Magnetococcus sp. PR-3: one gene and its partner. The protein of the gene in region 2 interacts with the protein of the main gene of each other region in a pairwise test. Links are inferred from orthologs where the notes say so. Each region holds a gene or a part of one and is shown on either strand. Other genes may lie near its edges. The genes, in order: ligA and leuS.

Region 1 (12,091 bases), on a different replicon or contig from region 2:
TATGTTTAATAATATATAAGTGTATGATAAATAGCGATAATAAATCTTTTTTTAGGGTGTTCCGTGTGGTTATTATGGTGGGGGGTGAATATGAATATGCATGAAAAAAAGGCAGACTGCTGCTCGATTAGAAGGCGTATGGTCTGTTTTTGAGCAGGGGCGATCCTGTTGTTTGAAGAGTGCTGGGAGAGGGGGCATGACAGCGATCGTCCGTATGGTTAAACGCCACACGTGTAAGTTTCTGGCCCTGCCCCTGCCCAAACGGGTGGTGTGGGGGTACAATACGCCACGGTTTTATTTTCCCCTCTGTTGAAAAGGCCCCTACCTTGAACCGAGCTCAGCGTCGTAAACAGAAAAAACTGGCCAAGAAAAAAGGTGGTCAAAGTGTCGATACCACCCTGTTAGCGCCTGAAACACCGGCAAACCCCTCCCCAGGGAAAGTACGGTTGGAGGTTAAACCGCTTCTGGAGCGGGCCAATACCATGATCAAGTCGGGGGAGCCTCAGGCAGCGGCTAAAATTTGTACCCATGTCTTGGAGAGCCAACCCAACCAGCCTGTCGCCAACCATTTAATGGGTCTGGCTTATGTACAGATGGGGCAAGCGGAGGCAGCGGTTCCTCATTTACAAAAAGCGGTACATGCCGCGCCTGAGCATGCGCCGTTACGCCAACACCTGAGTGTGCCATTGATGCAGCTTGGGCGATTGGATGAAGCACAGACCCAGATTGAAAAAGCGGTTGAGTTGGATCCTAAACAGGGCAGTTATCAGGGTAACCTCTGTTTTTTGCTGAAAGAAGCGGGAGCGTTGGAAGAGGCCCTGGCCTATGGGGAGCGGGGTGTTGCGTTAAGTCCCAAAGATCCAGGGGTCCACAACAATCTGGCTTTGGTGTTGATGAGTCTGGATCGTTTGGAGCATGCAGAAGCCAGTTTTAAAAAGGTACTGGAGCTGGCACCGAGCCATGTGGATGCCTTGGTGAGTCTATCCCATCTCTTAAAGCGACGGGGGCGGCCAGGTGAGGCGGTAAAGTATGGTCTAAAAGCGGCGGAGCTGGATCCCACCAACAGTGGTGCCTATAACAATTTGGGTAGTATTTTTTATGATCTTGGACGGTTGGATGAGGCGGAGCTGCATCTGAAACAGGCGCTACAGCTCAACCCTGATCTCGCGGCAGCCCACAACAATATGGCCAATGTGTTGCGTGGGGCAGGTCATATGGAAAAAGCAGCCCAATACTACCGGCAGGCCATCACGTTGAATCCAGATTTGGGGGAGGCCTACCATCAGCTTAGCCGTGTACATACCTTTGGGGCGGAGGATGCGGATTTGGCATTGATGGAGAGCCGTTATGCCGATCCCTCCTGTGGGGACGAGAACCGGATGTTTTTGGGGTATGGGCTTGCCAAAGCGTATGAGGATCTTAAACAGTATGACCGTGCCTGGGATGCGATGACCCAGGCCAATGAGATCTTTCAGCAGCGTCACCCCTACCATGCCGATGTTGAAGCGCGCTACTTCGAAATGCTCAAAGCAGGTTTTGGCCCCTGGGTAGAGGAGAGGCCAGATGATGAAGAGCAGGCGGCGCCCATTTTTATTGTGGGTATGCCCCGCTCCGGCACAACTTTGGTGGAACAGATTTTGGCCAGCCATCCCCGTGTCGCCACGGCGGGGGAGTCCACCGCACTCTTTCAGTTACTGCACCATCGATCGCTGTTCAAGCCTGATGAGATTTTTGCCCAGCAGGCTTCTACCTTGGATGAAGCGGCCTTGGGACAGATCCGCCGGGTGTATCTACAGGCGGTGGCGCGGGTGGCCAAAGAGGATGGCTCCACAGCCCATATTATTGACAAAATGCCCCATAATTTCCGTTTTATAGGTATGATCCGGCGGCTTTTTCCCAAAGCCATTGTTATCCATTGTCGGCGAGATCCTATGGATACCTGTCTGTCCATCTACAAAAACTATTTCAGCCAAGGTCATGGTTATGGTGGGAATGTACAGGATCTGGCGCATCAATATGGTTTGTATGCCGATTTAATGGCCCATTGGCGCCAGCTCTTGCCAGATTTTGTGCATGAGATCGAGTACGAGGCCCTGGTTGCCGATGGGGAGACAGGGATTAAACAGTTACTGGCGATGTGTGATTTGCCCTTTGACCCAGTGTGTCTGGATTTTCATAACACCCAACAGCCGGTTCTGACAGCCAGCTCTGTCCAGGTTCGCCAACCGATTTACCAAAGCTCTGTCGGGGGTTGGAAGCGCTTTGAACAGCAGCTACAACCCTTAAAAGAGCGGTTGCATACCCTGTTGGCCTAACCTGGCATCACACCATTAGGCGGCCCCATGTGGTCACGCAGCCATGACTTGCCTGGGGCCCTCTTCCGGTCATGTTTCATAACATCCAGGCTAACCCCATATTTATGGCCTGTTGCCCCTGCTTGGGTCTGTAAGAGGGGCCGGTGCTTAACCCATAAAAAAACGGCAGACGAAAACGTCTGCCGTTTTTTTATAACAACCCATCGGGGTGCTTAACTTAGCGGCGGTTACAACGCTTAAGACGTTTAACCGCTTTAGAGCTACCCTTAAGGGGGATATTAAATTTGAAGGTCTCTTTACCGTTAAAGAAGGAGATCTTCATCTTACGCTTGCGGGCGACATTATCCACCATGGTTTTGGGCTGGTTAAGCTCTAGGTATTGCCAGCGCCAGTCCGTATCCATACCAGGGGCCTCTTCAACAAACTTGATGGTCTGTTGTGGCTCATCATCAAACTGTACGGTTACTTTGTTGCGGGCTTTACCAATACGGCGGCGCTCGGTGAAAAGCTCCCCGTAGTAGTTCTCACTGTTAAACAACGCCAAATAAGCGGCGATGCGACCATCCTTATACAAGGAGATCTCCAACTTACAGACGGTTTTTTTACCGTCTTTGACCTCACGAACAGCGAAAGGACCATCCTCATAGTCCACGCGTGCCGCGGCCTGAGTTGGAATCAGCATCAACATCAATAGCGGAACGAGTAGGAATCGCATAAACTAATCTCCTTATTAAGCTTTACACATCTGGCAATCTGGTGCTTTTCTTGCGTTGTCGCAACGGACATGGTAATCCCTCACCATGAACAAGCAAGCCCCTAGTATGTGATTATGTTGGGTGTGGGGCAACGGTCCACGGTAAAAAATCCTTAAAAAAAGCAATGAGCGCCATGTCAAACCAACGTACCAAGCAGTTTCGCAGCCTTCTTCAACAACGTATTTTGATCCTGGATGGTGCCATGGGTACCATGATCCAGCGTCTGGGGTTGGAGGAGGAAGACTACCGTGGTCATCGTTTTGCTGACCATGATGGGGAGCTGCATGGTGCCAACGATCTGTTGGTTTTGACCAAGCCTGAGGTGATCCGCGATATCCACCGTGCCTATTTGGAGGCGGGCGCGGATATTGTAGAGACCAATACCTTTAATGGTAATGCACCCTCTTTGGGGGATTATGGTCTGGAAGAACTGGTTTATGAGGTCAACCGTGAGGGGGCCCGTGTCGCCCGTGAAGCGTGTGCAGCGGTGATGGCGGAAAACCCTGACCGGACCTGCTTTGTGGCGGGGGTTTTGGGCCCCACCAACCGGACCTGTAGTATTTCACCCGATGTGAACAATCCGGGATTCCGTAACATTGATTTTGACACTTTGGTTGAGGATTACGCCAATGGCACCCGTGGTTTGCTGGACGGTGGGTCAGATATTTTATTGGTTGAGACGGTTTTTGATACGCTGAACTGCAAGGCGGCCCTGTTTGCTGTCCGTCAGGTTTTGGAAGAGCGGGATCTGGATATACCGTTGATGATCTCTTTTACCATCACCGATCAGTCTGGTCGAACATTGACGGGCCAAACGGTCGAGGCGTTCTGGAACTCTGTCTCCCATGCCCGCCCCGATACCATCGGCATGAACTGCGCGTTGGGGGCTGACCAACTGCGTCCCCACCTCGAGACACTCTCTGAAATTTCAGGCACTGGTATCTCCATCCATCCCAATGCAGGTTTGCCCAATGCCTTTGGTGAGTATGATGAGACACCAGAGATTATGGCGGGCAAAGTTGTGGCCTTTGCTGAAGCGGGTTTAATGAACATTGTGGGGGGGTGCTGCGGTACCAGCCCGGATCATATCCGTGCCATTGCAGAACAGGTTGCAAGCAAGCCACCGCGCCAGACACCGGTGTTAAAACAGGCCTGTCATCTAAGTGGTCTGGAGCCTTTAACCATTGAGGCCGATACCCTGTTCGTCAATGTGGGGGAACGGACCAATGTTGCTGGTAGTGCCCGCTTTGCTCGGCTGATCCGTGAAGAGCAGTATGAAACAGCCCTGGATGTTGCCCGTCAGCAGGTAGAGAACGGTGCTCAGATTGTTGATGTCAATATGGATGATGCCATGTTGGACGCTCAGTCTGCCATGGTGACCTTTCTAAACCTTATGGCGGCTGAACCGGAAATCAGCCGGGTACCGGTGATGATTGACTCCTCTGAGTGGGCGGTTTTGGAGGCTGGTCTGAAGTGCGTACAGGGTAAGGGCATTATCAACTCTCTAAGTTTAAAAGAGGGGGAAGTACCCTTTTTGGAACAGGCTAAGCTGGCCCGTCGGTATGGGGCGGCGGTCATTGTCATGGCCTTTGATGAAAAGGGGCAGGCGGATACCTATCAACGTCGTATCGATATCTGCAAACGCGCCTATGATCAGTTGGTTGATGATGTGGGCATGGACCCCAACGATATTATCTTCGATCCCAACATTTTTGCGGTCGCTACAGGGATTGAAGAGCACAACAGCTATGCGGTGGACTTTATTGAGGCCACGCGCTGGATCAAGCAGAACCTGCCGGGTGCACGGATCAGTGGTGGGGTGAGTAATGTCTCCTTCTCCTTCCGGGGTAATAATCCGGTGCGGGAGGCGATGCATGCGGTCTTTCTGTATCACGCCATTACGGCGGGTATGGATATGGGTATTGTCAATGCGGGCCAGTTGGCGGTTTATGCAGAGATCCCCACAGACCTTCGTGAGCGGGTGGAGGATGTGATCCTTAACCGTCGTGAGGATGCTACAGATCGTCTGTTGGAGGTTGCCGATCAATACCGTGACAGTGGGGCAGCAGAAGACAAAGCCGATGCCGCTTGGCGTAGTGAACCGGTCATGGACCGTCTGCGTCACGCTATGATCAAGGGCATTACGGAATTTATCGATGCCGATGTGGAGGAGGCGCGTGCAGCAGCTACACATCCACTTGAGGTGGTCGAAGGACCTTTAATGGCGGGTATGAACGCTGTGGGTGATCTGTTTGGGGAGGGGAAGATGTTCCTGCCTCAGGTGGTGAAGAGTGCCCGTGTCATGAAGCAGGCTGTGGCCTATTTGGTGCCATATATTGAAGAGGCCAACCGTCATGCTGGGGAAGATGCTAAGCGCTCTGGTGCGGGGAAAATCCTTTTGGCCACCGTGAAGGGGGATGTTCACGATATTGGGAAGAATATTGTGAAGGTGGTTTTGCAATGTAACAACTATGAGGTGGAAGATCTGGGTGTCATGGTGGCTGCAGAGACCATTTTGGATAAAGCCCAGGAGATCAATGCGGATATCATTGGCTTATCCGGTTTGATCACCCCTTCGTTACAGCAAATGACCAATGTTGCCAAGGAGATGCAGCGCCGTGGCATGCAGGATATTCCCTTGTTGATTGGGGGTGCAACGACATCCAAGGCGCACACCGCCGTGAAAATTGCGCCAGCAACAGAGGGGTGTGTGGTGCAGGTGAAGGATGCTTCCCGTTCGGTGGGGGTGGCTGCGGCTTTGCTTAGTCAAAAGGATCGTGCAGGGTTTATCGCGGAGACACAGGCGGAGCATCATAAGTACCGTACCGCCTATGAAAACCGTGCCAACCGTAAACCTTTACTGAGTTTAAAAGAGGCACGTACCCGTGGTTTTGAGCAGTCGGCAGCGGTTACGAAGCCTGTTAAACCAGGGGTACATGTGTTGGCGGATTATGATCTGTCGACATTGGCGGGGTATATTGATTGGACGCCATTCTTCCATACTTGGGAGTTACATGGACGGTATCCAGAGATCCTCTCTGACGCCAAGGTGGGGGAGGAAGCAACCCGGCTGTTTAAAGATGCGCAAGTGATGCTTGAGGAGATTATTGCCAAGGGCTCTATTAAGGCAAATGGGGTTTTGGGTCTGTTCCCGGCTTCCCGTGATGGGGATGATATTGTTTTAGCGGATGGTTTGGGCACCATTTATACGTTGCGTCAGCAGCGGGATGGGGGTGAGGCACCGTGTTATGCGTTGGCAGATTTTGTGGGCCAGGATGATACGGTCGGTATGTTTGCGGTAACGGCTGGTATGGGTGTATCGGCGTTGGTGGAGGCATATCAGGCATCCAATGATGATTACCGGGCCATTATGGTCGAGGCCTTGGCGGACCGCCTGGCGGAGGCGTTTGCTGAGCATATTCATGAGCTGGCACGGGTGGAGTATTGGGGATATGGGTCGGATGAGTCGTTGGATAAGACGGATCTGATTGCAGAGAAATATGTGGGTATTCGCCCGGCTCCTGGTTATCCGGCCTGTCCGGATCATACGGAGAAGGCGCTGTTGTTTAAGTTGTTGGATGCTGAAGGTCAGGCGGGTATGGCGTTGACGGAGAGTTTTGCGATGTTGCCAGCGGCCTCGGTCAGTGGTTATATGTTTGCACATCCTGAGGCGCGTTATTTCTCCATTGGTCGGATGGGTTCTGATCAGTTGGAGGATTATGCCAAGCGCAAGGGCATTGCGGTTGAGGAAGCCGCAAAGTGGTTGGCGCCAAACCTGGATGAGTGAGTTTTAGATTGGGTTTAGCTCCTATGGCTATGGAATATGGTAAGCCAAGGTTGAGCAGACTCATATAAAAGGGGTTGAGGTGTCTTACTTAATGGGAGGCCCTGCCCCTTATGCGGATGTTGCTCCATCTGGCTTTAATCCTGTGACCACAGCATAGCAATGGTGTGGTATGCAGGGTGTGATATGGCCCCGTGCCGGATGGAGAACCGTGTTGAGGGTTGAAGCCTAAGTATGACAAAAAGGGCGCACAATATGTGCGCCCTTTTTATGGTCCCTTGTCGCCCCATTCAGCTTGGCAGGGTGCGTATGTTGAGCGGTATCGGAGGTGTGCAACGGTTTTGAGTCTGCTTGAAAGGATGAAGATTCATGCCGCCGTCTCGCAGGGTGAGACCTTACAACCATGGCTTCGCATCAAGACCTCTCTAAGGACGAGCGTTAAAATCTACGGCTCTACACGCCGCCAGCTGTTTGCATGCTCAGCTAAAAAAGTCCCAACATACTGGGTGCGGCCTAGATCCGCTGGGGGGTAAACAGAGCTTCCCTCCTACTCCCCACGCCTTTTCATGCTTTACTCTGAGAAGGCTTAAAGTCGAGCTTGGCTCGGTTTTTATAACGCATGCTTTAAACCAGCCCAAACACAAAATATCCTCTGCTTAAACCTTGTTTATAGGCTGTGCTTCACGGTACTTTTGTGCCTTTGCCAACCCCAGTCTAGTGATATCTTCCCATGCCCAAATCCCGCGCCGCCGAACTCCGTGAACAACTCAACCACCACGCACATTGCTACTACGTGCTGGATAACCCGGAGATCACCGACGCTGATTACGATAAGCTCTTTCGAGAACTCCAAGATCTCGAAGCCAAAGATCCCTCTCTCATCACCCCAGACTCTCCTACCCATCGCGTTGGTGGAGCCGCCCTGGATGCTTTCGATAAAGTACGCCACCGTATCCCCATGCTCTCTCTGGATAACGCCTTTAATGATGAAGACCTCACGGAATTTCATCGCCGTGTGCAAGAGGGTCTCGCCGAGTCTGTGGTGATTGAAGCAATTGAAAAATATAAACAAGAACATACCATCACCGACCTAGCCAAACTGGTTGGCTATCCCGGTGCTCTGGAAGGGGCCGCTCGGTTCGTGACCCAATACCTTAACCAAACATTGGATTTTGAACAGACCATCAAAGCTCCAGATAATAAACAACTGCTCAGCTCTGGCCGTAAAGAGGTCGATATCAACCGTCGCCTACGTCTTTGGGCCGCGGAACAACCCCAAAACATCACCTATGTCGCAGAACCTAAACTGGATGGCCTTGCCTTTAGCCTAACGTATGAACAAGGAACTCTCGTCCGTGCTGCAACCCGAGGGGATGGACAAGAAGGGGAAGATGTCACCGCCCACGCCCGTACCATCCAAGATGTTCCCCTAAAACTACAAGGTCAGGACTACCCCGATGTGCTAGAGGTGCGTGGCGAAGTTTATATGCCCCTAACAACCTTTGAGAACATCAATACCAACGCGCGGGAAAAAGGAGAAAAAACCTTTGCCAACCCCCGTAATGCAGCCGCCGGTAGCATCCGCCAACTGGATCCTAAAATTACCGCGACCCGCGGACTACGCATGTTCTGTTACGGCACAGGCTATGTAGAGGGGGGTAAACTGCCCGACAGTTATCATGAGGTGTTAACAAAACTTCACCAATGGGGTTTTGTCATCTCCCCCCAAGCTAAACCCGTACAAGAGGCACAAGGGTGTATTCAATTTACTGAATCCCTAGGTGAAAAACGTGAAGCCCTGCCTTATGAAATTGATGGAGCCGTGCTCAAGGTTGACCGCCAAACATTTAGAGATCGGCTTGGCTTTGTCGCCCGTGCGCCTCGCTGGGCCATTGCCTTTAAATTTCCCGCGACAGAAGAGAGCACCACGGTTCAAGATATTGACCTGCAAGTCGGGCGGACCGGTGCCATCACCCCTGTTGCCCGCTTGGAGCCCGTCTCGGTTGGTGGTGTAACGGTCACCAATGCAACCTTGCACAATTTTCAGGAACTGGCCCGTAAGGATGTTCGGGTTGGGGATCGTGTCATTGTACGCCGAGCTGGCGATGTTATTCCTGAAGTGGTGCGCATTATACCCAGTGCCGAACATGAGGCATTGCCACTTTATGAAGAACCAAAAGTATGCCCCGTTTGCCAAGCACCCGCTGAACGGGAGGGGGATGAGACGGCACTGCGCTGTTCAGGCGGGTTAACGTGCCGGGCCCAGGTTAAAGAGGGGGTTAAACATTTTGCCGCCCGTAAAGCCATGAATATTGATGGTCTGGGTGACAAGCTGGTTGAACTCTTAATGAAAGCCGAACTGGTTGAGCGGGTTTCTGACCTCTATCGCTTGCATGAACACCGACATATCTTGGTTAAGCTCGAGCGGCTCGGGGGGAAATCCGTCGCCAATCTGTTGGAAGCGATTGAGCAGAGTAAAAACCAGGATGCAGGGCGGTTTCTGTTCGGTTTAGGTATTCGGGATGTTGGTGCCACCATTGGCGCCTCTCTGGCCAATCACTTTGCAAACCTAAATGCCCTGATGGCAGCCACAGAAGAGGAGTTGGTGGCTATTGAAGATGTGGGGGCTGTGGTGGCACGCAGACTGGTCCATTTTTTTGAGCAGGAACATAACCGAAATGAGTTGGAGTTGCTCAAAGAGCAGGGTCTTAAAGCAGCCAGTGAGTCATGGCAAGCAGAAGCACCTGTTGGGGTGGTTTTAGAGACAGCCACCACCCTGGTTGGTCTATCGGTGGTGCTTACCGGTACACTCTCAGTGATGACCCGTGATGAAGCCAAAGCCAAGCTGGAAGCGTTGGGGGCCAAAGTGGTGGGCTCTGTCTCTGGTAAAACTGGCTGTTTGGTTTGTGGGGATAATGCTGGCTCTAAACTGAGCAAAGCCCAAAAAGCGGGTGTTCCGGTGTTGAATGAATCTGAATTGGGTGAACTGCTAAGTGGAACGATACCGGATGCCATTCAAGCCCGAATGTAATAAAGCACGAGAAGTACGTCACACGAGGGGTGATGTACCTGATGGGAACACAGGCTTTGAGGCGCTTTACGCATGCTATGATTGAGTAAACCAAACCGACGGTGAGATTAAAGGTGCGCCCCCATGACGGATTTACACTGTACCAATGGTGACTCAGCAACCGCACTGATGGCTGAAGCAGGGATCCAAGGGGTTTTGCTGCCCTGGCGGGATCTGCTGCATGATGGTCCTGTACCGGGTGGGTTGAATATAGCCGCACTGGCCAAACAGCGTAGTACCTACATCGCAGCCTGTGGGTGGGGCAAGCAAGAAGATATTGAAGCTGATTTTCAAAAGCGGGATCAACACCTTGCAAACTGGGCCGCGTTTGATCAGATCATCCTCTGGTTTGAACATGACCTGTATGATCAACTACAGTTAATTCAGATTTTAGACCGCTTCGCCGAGCAACCAGAAAGCCATGACCGGCTGTTTATCATTCAAACCGATGACTATTTAGGTCATCACACCCCTGAGCAAATCGCTGCACGGTTGTCTCAAAAACAGCCCGTCACCCAGGCACAATTACAGTTGGCCCAACAGGCATGGGTGGCCTTTACGGCACCAACCCCCCTCCCTTGGCACCAACTGCTACAGTGTGATACCCAAGCCTTGCCTTGGCTGCGATCTGCCATCGAACGCATGTTGGCTCAATATCCATCCGTTAAAAATGGTTTAAACCGTTCAGAGTCACTGTTGTTGGAGCTTATTCAAGCAGGCCATCATAAACCGGGTCCGTTGTTTCATGCTTATCTGGAGCAGGATACCCCAAAGTTTATGGGGGATGCCGCCCTATGGCTTATTTTACAGGCAATGAACCAGGGTAAGCAGGCACTCATTCACTGTGCGGATGAGACCCCCTTTACAGCACCAACCTGTTATCCACCAGATGCATCCTTTAAAGAACAGCAGTTACACCTGACCCCGTTGGGGACGTTGGTTCAGGCGGGTCAGGCCGATTGGGTCGCGTTAAACCCGTTGGATAAATGGCTGGGAGGGTGTCATTTAACAGCCAATAACCATTGGCGGTGGGATGGCCAGCAGTTGGTTGAAAACGGTAAATCCCTTGAAACTTAGCGGGGTGGTGATGACATGCCCTCTGCCTCACACCATGGCATTGGTTGTGCACCTTTTTACGGATAGATGAACCGTCTGTTTGGAAAGCTTGTATGACTTCTGATCTCTACCAAAAAATACAATCGTACATTGATCGCCAGCAGTGGCAAGAAGCCTGGCAGTTATGTGCACCGTTGCTGCAAGAAACCCCAACCCCTGTGCCGGTGTGGGTTCTTGCTGGGCAGATATTAGGTGCAGGGGGGCAGCTGCAACAGGGCTTGCAGCTTTTAAAACAGGCCATGCAGCAGGCACCGGATCAAGGAGAGGTGTATTGGCGTATTGGTGTCTTGTTGATACAGGCGGGACAGCATGCCATCGCGGGTGAACTGTTTGAGCAGGGTGTGAAGAAAGATCCAGACCATGGATCACTGCGCGAGGCATATGCGGATTGGTTGGTGGACCAGGGGGATGTGACGGAAGCGGTACGACACTATCGGTTATTACTCTTTGCGCAGAATCAAAACCCAGCACTACACCAAAAAATCGCTCAAGCGCTGCATCTGCAAGGTGAGTTGGTTGCCGCACAACGGCACTATGAAACCGCGTTGTCGCTTAAAGAGGATGTCTGGTTGGTGTGGTATGGCTTGGGCAAAGTGTGGTTGGAGCAAGGACGGTGTGAAGAGGCTCTACACGTTTATACCCAGGGTAGGGCATTGGGTGAGCAGCTGGCGACGTTTGATAATGCGATCGGCCTAGCCTTGATGGAAAAAGATGATGTTACCGGGGCGATTGAAGTCTATCGTCGTGGGTTGGCCGTAGAGCCCCATAATCAAATACTACACTACAATTTGGGTAACGCCTTACGCGCATTCGGTGATCTTGAAGGGGCCCGCCAAGTCTTTAAAATGGGGATGCAGCAGCACCCTAACCATCCCTATTTTCTGTTGGGTACCGCACAGTTAACCAAATTGAATGATGTAGATGATCCGTTGATACAGCGTATGGAACAGATGGTTCAACAGTCGGATCAGCCTGTTCAAAAACGGATTGATTTAGGGTATGGGTTAGGTCGAGCACTTGATCAGGTGCAAGCCTATGACCGTGCATTTTC
Region 2 (12,163 bases):
GTGGGGCTATCTGCCTACTTATCGTTGCCTTACTCGTGAATCGTCTGGCCCCCGGACGAACATATCCCCAAGTATAAAAGCAGCCAAATTAACGACTGTATTAAGCCTCGCTCTTATGCTTTAGGCTGATAATCCTAAACAATCACTAAGCGAACATTTTTGCAAAAACCAGCTCTTACACAACACATCTCACATTATAGAGCTTTTATTTTTTGTAGTATTCTTTATGTAGCAGAATCTCAGTCAAGGCGTTACAAATTTTACATTCATGTCTTTTTGTTAAGGAAACCCCCTTCAGCATTTGATAACGTAAATTAATACCTAGGTGTTAGTTACTCCTTTCCCCTCAATTAATGCCGGAGATTAGGACATGCAGGCACTCGCTTCACTTCCCTTACGCATAAAAATCCTTATTGGAATCGGCATTCCGCTGTCACTACTGGTGATCATTAGCCTGATCGTTATCAATAGCATTTCAACCATTGAACACACCCATGAACGGGTTGAACACACCCATAATGTCTTAGCCCAATCGGCCAGCATCGTGAGTTCAGCTGTGGATATGGAAACAGGAATGCGGGGCTATTTATTGGCGGGAAAAGAGGATTTTCTGACCCCCTATAACCAGGGGGAAACTAAAACCTATACCAGCCTAAAAGCGTTACAACAAACCGTCAGTGATAATCCCCAACAGGTCAAGCGACTGGAGAAAGTCATTACGACGCTCAAAGCTTGGCAAGCAGATGTAACAGAGCCCACCATCACCCTACGCCGTACGATTGGTGATGCCAAAACCATGAACGATATGGCGAAGCTGGTGGGCAAAGCGCAAGGTCGCATTTTTTTTGATAAATTCCGAGCACAAATCAACCAGTTTATTGCCAATGAGACCGAGCAGCTGACCATCCGCCGTAAAGAGTTTAATGAGATCTTTGATGAACTGATTGCAATGGCGGTCAACGGTGAGACCGATGAAGGCTTACTGGAGATTATGCAAAACAATGAGCAGTGGGTTAACCATACCAACCAAGTCATTACCCAGGCGGTGAGAATACTTGCCGCTGCGGTGGATATGGAAACCGGCATGCGTGGCTTTTTACTGGCTGGAGATGAAGCTTTTTTGACCCCTTATCTCGATGGTAAAAAAACCTTCTTTAGTATGGTCACGGAGTTAAAGCTGACTGTTAGCGATAATGATGATCAAGTTAAACTGCTTAATCAAGCACAAGCAACCATCCGTACATGGATTAAACAGGTCACCGAGCCCACCATAGCGTTACGTCGTAAAATTGGTCATGCCAAAACCATGGATGACATGGCAGATTTGGTCGGCGAAGCGCGCGGAAAGCAGTACTTTGATGCCTTTCGTCAACTCATGGCTGACTTCTCCAAAGAAGAACGGAACCTTATGGCGGCGCGCAAACAACAAAGCGCCGCTACGGTGGATAATACCCATACCACACTGTGGGCCGTTACTCTGTTTGCGCTTATGATCGGAACTCTGATCGGCTGGTTGATTAGCCGTAATATTCTGCAGACCGTCGATAAAATCATCAACTTCTCCCGCACCCTCTCTAAAGGCAACCTGGATGCCCACATTCAGGTTAAACAGAAAGATGAACTGGGTCGGTTAACCAAACACCTTAATGGTATGCGGGGTAACCTGGAGACCAATATTCGCAGTATCGCCCTGCAAGCCCGCACCCTAAATGCCATTGTGGATGAACAGTCTGTTCTCAATAAAACCATGCTTAAAAGTTCTCAGGAAAACTATGATAAGTCCAAAGATGTGGTGACGGAGAACGACAAAATTGATCGGGAAATCGCCAACCTGAACCGCATGCTGGAAACTCAAGAAGAGAGTGTGGGTAACTTGGATTCGGTGGCTTCTGAGCTGGCCAATAATGTGAACGCTATTGCAGCGGCCTCTGAACAAGCCAGCCAGAATGTCGGTACCATGGCTTCAGCTGCAGAAGAGATGACCAGCAATATTGAGCAGGTCAATAGCAACCTTAGCAACGTTAACAACTCGATGAATATGGTGGTTGCTGCGGTGGATGAGATGACCCGACTCTCCACCGATGTACAGACCCAAGTGGGTCAGGCAGATGATACCTCCAATGAGGCCAACACCAATGCACAAACCACCATTACGGTCATGAACGAACTGGCAGCTTCGACCTCAGAGATCGGTAATGTGGTGAATATGATCAAAAACATTGCCGATCAAACCAATATGTTGGCCCTTAATGCCTCTATTGAAGCCGCAGGTGCGGGGGAAGCTGGCGCTGGTTTTGCGGTGGTTGCCAATGAAGTTAAAGAGCTGGCCAGCCAAACCAGCAATGCCACCAAGTTGATTGATGAAAAGATCAGCGATATCACCACCCGCTCGGAAGAAGCCGCCCTGGCAACCCAAGAGGTCGGCGATTCCATTCAAAAACTCCGCGAGATTAACCAGAATATTTTACAAGCCATGGATGATCAATCCGCTGGTGTCACCGATATCTCAACGGCCATTACTCAAGTATCGGATGCCAACGAAGAGGTCACACGTAATGCCAGTGAACTCTCCCTCGCGGCACAAGAGGTTGCACGTGCAGCCACAGAAGCGGCGACAGGAACCCAAGAGATTGCCCAATCAGCTTCTCAGGTTTCTGCGGGTGCTCAAATGGTGGCCCATGAAAGTGCATCTGTACGGGAACAACTGCTTAAAACCAAAGAGACCGGCGCCCTGGTGGTGCAATCCTCCTCTATGGTGCATCAAACCATGCAAACCTTAATGGACTCATCCACACAACTGGATGGCATTGTCACCAGCAGCGGCATGTTGGTCGACATCACCAAAGAGACCAGTGCCAACCTGCGTCAAGCGGAACAGGATTTCAACATCGGTCAATCATCCTTTAAAATCCGAGATGTTAAGCAGATGCATCTGGCCTGGGTTGAGAAAATGATGTTGGTGGTACGCGGTCAGTTAACCTTGAGTGCAGATGAGATCTCTTCTGCCGAAGCCTGTGCGTTTGGGCAGTGGTGTATGAATGAAGGCCAGACCTTACAAACACACCCGGTGTTTTCTGAACTTGTCGCCACCCACCGCCAACTGCATGAGACCATTAAAGATCTGGTGGAGTTGGCGGAAAAGAAACAGTCCACTGAAGCTCAGGCTGCCTTTGAGCAGTTCAACCACTTACGTGAAAAAATGTTTGCTCACCTTGACGTACTCTATGTGGAGACCATGCATTACACGTAAAGACCGCACACGATCACACAAAGCGCAGTGATCCTTCATGATGGGGATACATGACCTGTCGTGAAGGATCACACCCTGACAGCTACCCTGACCAGTTATTATCCTTAACCGGTGCCCCCCTGCCCCACATTAAAGATCCTGAGGTGCTGAGCCGTACAAGCGGCAATATTCACCTAAAAGCCCCCCATACAATGGCATGGTGCCGCCAGGCCCCCAAGACCACCATGCCCACGTTGTTAAACCATGATGACCAAATCCAACCAATTGCATCTTTTTAAAATTATGGTTCAGCCCTTGCTTTTTTATCCATACAGCATAAGAGCAACCTTAATTTTTCAAGAGGTTAGACATGCAAATCCAATCTCAGACGGCCTATTATGCCGCCACACAGCAGACCATAGGTAAAAATGTCCCCACGGGCAGCTCATCCACCTATGCAGAACAGGCCCGAGCCACATCCAGCAGCCAGTCCACACCCCAAGCCCCCGCATCAACGGGTACTGAACCGTTCCAACAGGCCCTGGCCCGTATTCATCAAGCATCAATCAGCACCACCCCTCAACTGTTGGGCGGTAAAGATGGGCAGTTGGGGCTAGGCTTGCTGGCGCTGGGGGGGGAAGCTCAACGGGCCGATTGGGCCAAACAGGGGCTGGAGGTAACCGAGCAAACTTTGCTGGAAGCCGCGAACACGTTTAATGAGGGTTTTCAAGCCATGACCGAACAAGGCAACCCCAGGGATTATAGCCTCTCCCTCAATCGCCATCAGTTGGTTATGAATACGCAGGATGTCCCCTCCTGGTTCCTGCAAGAGTATCAAGATACGGTTCAGGCCTTACAGGACCCTGCCCAACAACAGGCTTTTGCCCAAGGTGAACCCTACTACATCTCTGCGCACAAACAGGCGACCCAAAGTGCGCTACAGGCCTATCAGCGCCACTAAAAAAGGCCTCTATAAAATCATAGAGGCCTTTAAAATAGATGCTGTTTTCACGGCTGTTAAGGTAACCGGGGCGTCTCATACAAAACGTTGGCTAAAGAGTCCACCAACTGTTTGACAGCCTCCTCACGGGCCAGATCAGAAGCCGCTTGGTTGGTCGTGGCCGCTTGCATTTCGTAGTAGTTGGCCCGCGCCTCAACCCGAGGTAGCTTTGGCTCAGCCCGCTTACCATCAATTTTCCACATCGGCTGGGCACTGACTGAAATCCGGTAGTGATCGGACCGGCCCGACTGCTCTTGCAGTCGTAACACCCGCTCAGTAGGGCTCATTTCAACCACCAAAACCGCAAGATCTTCGGCATGGCGATTAGGGGCACCACCCAGACGTAGCTGGAGACGCTCCTGTAACAAACGCGCCAAGCGTGGATGAGATTTTGTGCCTTGCCCCTTAACTTGCACCAGGACAGGGGGCAACCCCTCACCAGCCGGAGCCGTAGCCCCTGGAAAACGGTAGCCCATACAGGCGCCCAACAGCAGGGTGGAGAGGACCAGAAGAGTACGTAAAGTAGAGTTCATGCTTAGTTCGCCACAATGTTGACCAGTCGACCGGGCACCACAACCACCTTACGAATGGTCTTGCCCTCCGTATACACTTTAACATGTTCATCAGCTAGAGCCAGCTTTTCAATACCCTCTTTATCCATATCGACAGGAACATCCAGCTTGGCCCGCAGTTTTCCATTAACCTGCACAATGATCAGGATGCTCTCTTTTACCAAGGCGGCTTCATCGGCCAATGGCCATGGGGCCTGGCAGAGTGCACCTTGCCCACCCATGCGTTGCCACAACTCTTCAGTCATGTGGGGAACGTAGGGGTGGAGTAACTTAACCATGACCTCTGCGGTTTCCCGCAACAGAGCCGCGGCCTCCCCTTCCAAGGGGCCCTCCCCTTTAAAGGTTGCCATGGCGCCATTGCTCATCTCCATCACCGCGGCAATCGCGGTATTGAAGCTCTGTCGGTTAAAGTCATCGGTGACCTTAACAATGGTGTTGTGCAACTGGGTACGGAATGCTTTAAGCTTTTTATCATCAGGTGTCGTGGTACAGGCTTTGGTATCTCCACAGCGATCCATGGCGGAAAGAGCCAAACGCCAAGCCCGGCCTAAAAAGCGCCAAGCGCCATCCACACCACTATCATTCCACTCCAGATCACGATCTGCAGGCGCTGCAAACAACATAAACAGACGGGCGGTATCCGCCCCATACCCTGCAATCAGATCATTGGGATCCACCACATTGTGTTTGGACTTAGACATTTTTTCATTCCGTCCAACCTCAATGGCAGCATCACACGCTATACAGTGTAGCCCACCCTCTTTTTCCACCACCTCTTTGGGATAACGCCACCCATGCTCAGCACACTTGTGGGTATCTTTACGTACCATACCCTGGGTCAATAGGCGGGCAAATGGCTCATCACAATCCACCTCGCCCACATCCCGAAGCGCTTTATGGAAAAAACGTGCATAAAGCAGATGCAGGACCGCATGTTCAATACCCCCTACATATTGATCCACGGGCATCCAGCGGTTGGTGCGGGCTTTATCCAGCGGCACCCCCCCCAGATCTGGACAGCAGTAGCGCAGGAAGTACCAGGAGGACTCCATAAAGGTGTCCATGGTATCGGTCTCACGGCGGGCGGGCTGACCACACTTGGGGCAGTCGCAATGCTTCCAGGTAGGGTGCCGTTCCAGGGGGTTACCAGGCGCGCTGAAATCCACCTCTTTGGGCAAGGCCACCGGAAGTTGATCTTCAGGAATAGGTACCACCCCACAGCTGTTACAGTGCACCATGGGGATAGGGTTACCCCAGTAGCGCTGACGACTGATGCCCCAATCCCGCAGGCGATAGTTCACAGTACCTTTGCCCATACCTTTGGCTTCAAAATATTCAGCAATGGTCTGCTTGGCTGCCTCATTATCCAAACCACTGAACTCACCCGAGTTCACCAATTCACCGGGCCCGGTATAGGCCTCGGTTAGGGCATCGGCCTGCAGCGTTTCACCTTCAGGCTGGATCACGACCTGAATATCAATCTCATGCTTTTTGGCAAACTCAAAATCCCGCTGGTCATGAGCAGGAACCGCCATAACGGCACCGGTGCCATAACTCATCAACACAAAATTGGCGATATAGATGGGCACCCGCGCCCCTGTGATGGGGTGGATGGCCTTAATGCCGGTATCAAAGCCTTTCTTCTCCAGCTTTTCCAACGCTTCTTCAGAAGTCCCGGCGCCCTGACACTCTTTAATAAAGGCGGCTGCTTCTGGGTTGTTCTGTGCCACCGCGGCCGCAATGGGATGTTCCGACGCAACCGAACAGAAGGTTACCCCCATTAAGGTATCTGGGCGGGTGGTATAGACAGGCAATGTGCCTTCATACCCTTCCAGCTCAAAAGCAAACTCCACCCCGTGGCTTTTACCAATCCAGTTGGCCTGCATGGTCCGTACGGTCTCGGGCCAGCCATCCATTTTATCCAAATTGTCCAGCAGCTCATCGGCATAATCGGTAATGCGGAAGAACCATTGGTTCAGTTCACGTCGCTCCACCGGGGCACCACTACGCCACCCGCAGCCATCAATAACCTGCTCATTGGCCAATACGGTGTGGTCTACCGGGTCCCAGTTTACAAAAGAGTTTTTACGGTAAACCAAGCCTTTATCATGCAAGCGCAAAAACAGAGATTGCTCAGCATGGGCATAATCCCCATCACAGGTGGCAAATTCCCGATCCCAGTCGTAGGAGAGCCCCATGCTTTTCAGCTCGCTGCGCATGGCGGCAATGTTCTCATAGGTCCAATCACCCGGATGAACATTACGCTGAGCGGCGGCATTTTCAGCCGGCATACCAAAGGCATCCCAACCCATAGGGTGTAAAACATCCTTACCCAGCATGCGTTGGTAACGGGCGATCAGATCCCCAATGGCATAGTTACGCACATGACCCATATGGATACGACCCGATGGGTAAGGGAACATCACCAATAGGTAGAAGGTCTCTTTATCCCCGAGAGTTTCCGGGGTGGCGAAGGTCTTCTCTTCTTCCCAGATCTTTTGCCATTTGGATTCTATCGCCTGGGGATTGTACTTTTGGTCCATGGATCGCCAACTTCTCGTCTGAACGGTGAATCTGCTGGATAAGGTGGCCATAAACCACCCCGTAAACCCAATGATGGGCGCAAACCGTTATTTGTACCACAGATCTGCGTATGCGGCAATTTTCCCACCAGGGAAGTAGAGCTTCTACACACTTGCCTTGAAGGGCAAAAGCGTAAGAGGGGTGAATGACCCATCCATGGTGCATCTGAGCTAGAGAGCGGGCACACCAACCAACCGCAGACGATAAACCTATTCATCGTGTAGAAACACTGTCTGAGATAGCCTGATCAACCCGCCATGGATCTCACCCCCCTTATCTACCGATCAGCTGGTTCCATCCCATGTTAAAAGTGCAAAGGCTCTGTGCTCAAGCGCTGTACCATGCGTATAAAGGGCCGATCCCCCCTCCTTACGGACACTAAGCGAGCCCATACCACCACCGTGCTTTCCGATCAAAAAAAGCATGCCCTCTACCCCATGCCGCCCCCCTTGGAACACGATTCAACCTCAAACAACCATTTATTGACATCCATTTCACCCCCCCTTGATCCCCATCAATGGCAACCACCACTAACTTACATCAATATTACAAAACAGAGGGTGTTTAGCTCATGCGCCCGACCTTCTCGGCACATAAACTTCCACAGGCTCAAAACAAACTGAGCTTAGCATGTATAATTTATTTTTATGTATGCATGGCAATATATGGAACATCTCCTGAAATTTACGGATGTTACAAGATTTGCTGATAACCTGATAAATAATTCCGGGAATACCCCTCATTTCTAGATATTTATAAGATATTGAGCTTTAATCACTTTTTTTAAATCATCCGATAAGAAATGGTTGCTATCTTACGCCAACAGGCGCACACTGCGTGGACACGTTGTACAAGTGAAATCCGATACTACAGCGCCAAGATGTTTTAATCATATTCAAAGCACAAAAAACCCTACATCCCTGAATAGAGGATATTGCGGCCAGTGATCCGGCCCATTGGTTTTTTGAATTTGGCGTAGCGCCCAACTCGGGCCAAAATCAAGCTCTTTTCCGCCGCGGCTGTTCTCTTTTAATGAAGAGGTATCCCGGCGTTTTCCATCCGCCACACCGACATCCTGGCGGATCTTGCTGCTCGACCCCACGGACCAACACCATGGGGAGATGTGAACCGGAGGTGTTATGTACAGCCACGACCTGATTATCGTCGGTGCGGGATTGGCAGGCATGCGGGCCGCTGTTGAAGCGGTTAAAGCTGGAGTTAACGTTGCTGTTATCTCCAAGGTGCACCCACTACGCAGCCACTCTTGTGCTGCCCAAGGGGGCATCAACGCCGCCATCAACCCCAAAGATTCCTGGGAATCCCACGCTTACGATACCGTTAAAGGTTCCGACTTCATCGGCGATGAAGATGCCATCGAACTGATGTGCAAGGAAGCGGGTAACGCGGTACTTGAGATGGACCGCATGGGTACCCCTTTCTCTCGTTTGGAAGATGGTCTAATCGCTCAGCGCCCCTTTGGTGCTGCCAGCTTTGACCGTACCTGCTACGCCGCAGACCGTACGGGGCAAGTGCTGCTGCACACCCTGTGGGAACAGCTGGTTAAGGCCGGTGTTCAGGTCTATGAAGAGTGCCAGATCTTAAAGATCTCTGAAGTGGATGGGCAAGTCGCCGGTGTTGTTGCTTACGACATCAAAAAAGGCGAAGTGTTTGGCATTCAGGCTAAAGTCACCCTGCTTTGCACCGGTGGTTATGGCCGTGTATTCCTAACCAGCACCAATGCAACCGCCAGTACCGGTGACGGTATGGCTTTGGCGTACCGCGCCGGGGCAACATTGGCGGATATGGAATTTGTGCAGTTCCACCCCACTGGCCTGCGCTACTCCGGTATCCTGGTCACTGAGGGTGCCCGTGGTGAAGGTGGTTACCTGATCAATGATGAGGGTGACCGCTTTATGACCAAGTACGCCCCCAACAAGCTGGAGCTGGCCTCCCGCGATGTGGTGGCCCGTGCTGAGCAGACAGAAATTCTTGAAGGTCGTGGCCGTGATGGCGCCATCTTCCTGGATCTTCGTCACCTGGGTGCCAAAAAGATCAACGAGCGCCTACCTCAGGTTCGCCAGTTGGCCCGTGACCTTGAAGGTGTGGACCCTGTCTACACACCCATCCCTGTACGACCCACCGCCCACTACTCCATGGGGGGTATCCGTACCGATAAATATGGTGCCACCATTCTGCCCGGCCTGTGGGCTGCTGGTGAGTCGGCCTGTGTCTCTGTACACGGTGCCAACCGTCTGGGTGGTAACTCTCTGCTGGATACCATTGTCTTTGGTTATATCGCCGGTCGTGAACTGGGCGATAAGCTGGGTGGCATGGATATGCCTACTCTGCCAGAGAGCGAAGTTCAGGGCGTGAAAGACCAGATTTCTGAATTGATGGATCGTCCAGACAAGGGTGTACGCCCAGCCTCCATCCGTGAACGCCTGGGTGAGGCTATGAACTCCTATGTCAGCGTGTTCCGTCATCCTGACAATATCCAGAAGGCATCGGATCTGATCCCAACCCTGCGTCAGGATCTGACCACCATGCACCTGGATGATAAGTCCAAGGTCTTTAACGTCGATCTGCTGCGGGCTCTGGAAATGCAGAACCTGGTGGATCTGGCTGAGACCATCATCGCCGGTGCCATGAACCGTACCGAGTCCCGTGGTGCCCACTCTCGTGTTGACTTCCCAGATCGGGATGATGAGAACTGGCGTAAGCACACCATCACCAAGTGGGATAACGATGCCCAGACCACCGCCTTCTCTTATGAAGCGGTACGTACGGTGGGCAAAGATGCCTATAAGCCCGCGGTGCGGTCTTACTGATCCCAAGGAGGTAGCTCATGAGCGATCAGGTTTATACCCTGCGCATTCAACGCAATACGCGCCGTGATGACGGCACGATGGATACCAAGTGGGACGAGTTTCAGGTCAAGGCAACACCCCTGACCCCCGTACTCAACCTGTTGGAAGATGTTAAAGGCAACCAAGACGGCTCACTGACCTTCCGTCAGTCCTGCCGTTCCGCCATCTGTGGCTCTTGTGCCATGCGAATTGGTGGCAAAACCCGTCTGGCTTGTAAAACCCAGATTGGTGAAGTGGTGGATGAGAACAACACTGTTCAGATCACAGCTCAGCAGAACTCGCCTGTGATCAAGGATCTGGCGGTTGATATCACCAAGTTCTTCAGTAAAGTTCACCAGATCAAGCCTTTCTTACAAGAAGGTAGTGAGAGCGCTGAAGAGGTGGATGATACCGCCTTTGATCAGGTCAACCATGTTACCCAGTGTATCATGTGCGCCTGCTGCTACTCTGACTGCACCATGGCTGAGGTTTCCGATGAGTTTGTCGGTCCCGCAGCTCTGGCCAAAGCCTTCCGCTTTATTTCTGATCCCCGTGAAGGCAAAAAGAGTGACCGTCTCAAGGTGCTTTCCAACGATCACGGCATCTGGTCCTGTGCACGCTGCACCATGTGTGTCGCCGTTTGCCCCAAGGATGTAAAACCCATGGAGGCGATCGTTAAGCTACGTACCCGCGCCATGGATGCTGGTAACATGGACAACTATGGTGCCAAGCATGCTCAGGCCTTCCATGGTGACATCACCTCCAGCGGCAGCCTGAACGAGGCATTAATCCTTAACCGCACCTTGGGTGTGGTCGGAGCCTTGGGTGAAATGGGTGCTGCCCTGCACCTGGCCAAGAAGGGTAAAATTCCTTCGCCCTTCCCCCACAAGATCGAGAATCTTGATGAGGTGCAGGCGATCTACAACGAGCTGGAGAAAAACCCGCTTGATGTGGAAACCAAAGCTGAAAATGCCGTTCCTGAGTGATCGGAGGAAATCCTAATGACGATGAATTTCGCTTACTATACCGGCTGCGCTGCTCAACAGACTCAAAAAGAGGCCGATTGGGCCGCTGAAGCTGTCTGTGACGAACTGGGCATCAAGCTGCACCGTATGAACAAAGCCAGCTGTTGTGGCGCGGTAAGCTTGCGTGAAACCAAGCCTGCATTCGCTCTGGCCGTCGCCGCCCGTATCTTTTCGCAAGCCGAAGAGATGGGTATGGACATTGCCACCATCTGCAACACCTGTTTGCAGACACTCAGCCAGGCCAATAACCGCCTGAAAAATGATGATGACCTGCTCGATGACGTCAACGAAGTGTTGAAAAAATCCGGTGTGGCCCCCTACAAAGGGACCATTAAGGTTAAGCATTTGGCTTGGGTTATGGTTGATGAGGTGGAAACGGATCTGCTTAAGAGCAAGATCACTAAGCCGCTCAACGGTCTGCGCGTTGCCCCCTTCTATGGCTGCCACACTCTGCGCCCTGAAGAGATCTTCGAAGCAGATGCAGGTGAGAAGGCCAAACATCTGGATACCCTGATCGAACTGATGGGGGGTAACCCCGTGAGCTACGATGGTCATGACAAATGCTGCGGCTTCCATGTCATGCTTTCCGATGCCCAAGAGATGCGTCAAATGGTGGTTAAAAACACCGGTTCGGCTAAAGATGCCGGCGCCGATGTTATGATCACCCCTTGCACACTCTGTGACATGGCCATGGGTTCCTACCAAGGTATTGCTGAGAAATCTACAGGCAAAAAAGTGGGACTGCCTGAGATGAATTTTGCTCAGCTGTTGGGTTGCGCCATGGGGATTGATGAGAAGAAGTTGGGCATCAACCGCCTACACATCAGCCCTCGCCCTCAGCTTACCGCCCGAGGTGTGCTGTAAGCTCTGAGCTGTAGATGGTGTAAAAGTGTGTGTGTGAAAAGGCC

Evidence for each region.
Region 1: the proteins of leuS (region 2) and ligA interact in binary tests that used the Escherichia coli proteins (3 or more experiments, as listed by UniProt). The link is inferred for Magnetococcus sp. PR-3 from one-to-one orthologs.

Annotation. Positions count from the first base shown.
Region 1 is NZ_JBAHUQ010000003.1:179,147-191,237, reverse strand. The notes cover bases 7,190-10,234. They hold ligA (NAD-dependent DNA ligase LigA), read left to right. Parts: upstream 7,190-7,584; coding sequence 7,585-9,885; downstream 9,886-10,234. Other genes in these bases: V5T57_RS03760 (DUF1835 domain-containing protein), read left to right, coding at 10,009-10,234. Outside these bases: V5T57_RS03780 (sulfotransferase), read left to right, coding at 327-2,315; V5T57_RS03775 (hypothetical protein), read right to left, coding at 2,533-3,030; metH (methionine synthase), read left to right, coding at 3,204-6,857; more of V5T57_RS03760, read left to right, coding at 10,235-11,001; V5T57_RS03755 (tetratricopeptide repeat-containing sulfotransferase family protein), read left to right, coding at 11,094-12,091. UniProt on the Escherichia coli protein: DNA ligase that catalyzes the formation of phosphodiester linkages between 5'-phosphoryl and 3'-hydroxyl groups in double-stranded DNA using NAD as a coenzyme and as the energy source for the reaction.
Region 2 is NZ_JBAHUQ010000013.1:85,862-98,024, reverse strand. The notes cover bases 4,555-7,671. They hold leuS (leucine--tRNA ligase), read right to left. Parts: upstream 7,345-7,671; coding sequence 4,765-7,344; downstream 4,555-4,764. Other genes in these bases: lptE (LPS assembly lipoprotein LptE), read right to left, coding at 4,555-4,762. In the rest of the region: V5T57_RS09300 (HPP family protein), read left to right, coding at 1-77; V5T57_RS09295 (CHASE3 domain-containing protein), read left to right, coding at 371-3,250; V5T57_RS09290 (hypothetical protein), read left to right, coding at 3,600-4,190; more of lptE, read right to left, coding at 4,247-4,554; V5T57_RS09275 (hypothetical protein), read right to left, coding at 8,280-8,486; V5T57_RS09270 (FAD-dependent oxidoreductase), read left to right, coding at 8,524-10,212; V5T57_RS09265 (succinate dehydrogenase/fumarate reductase iron-sulfur subunit), read left to right, coding at 10,230-11,216; V5T57_RS09260 (CoB--CoM heterodisulfide reductase iron-sulfur subunit B family protein), read left to right, coding at 11,232-12,119.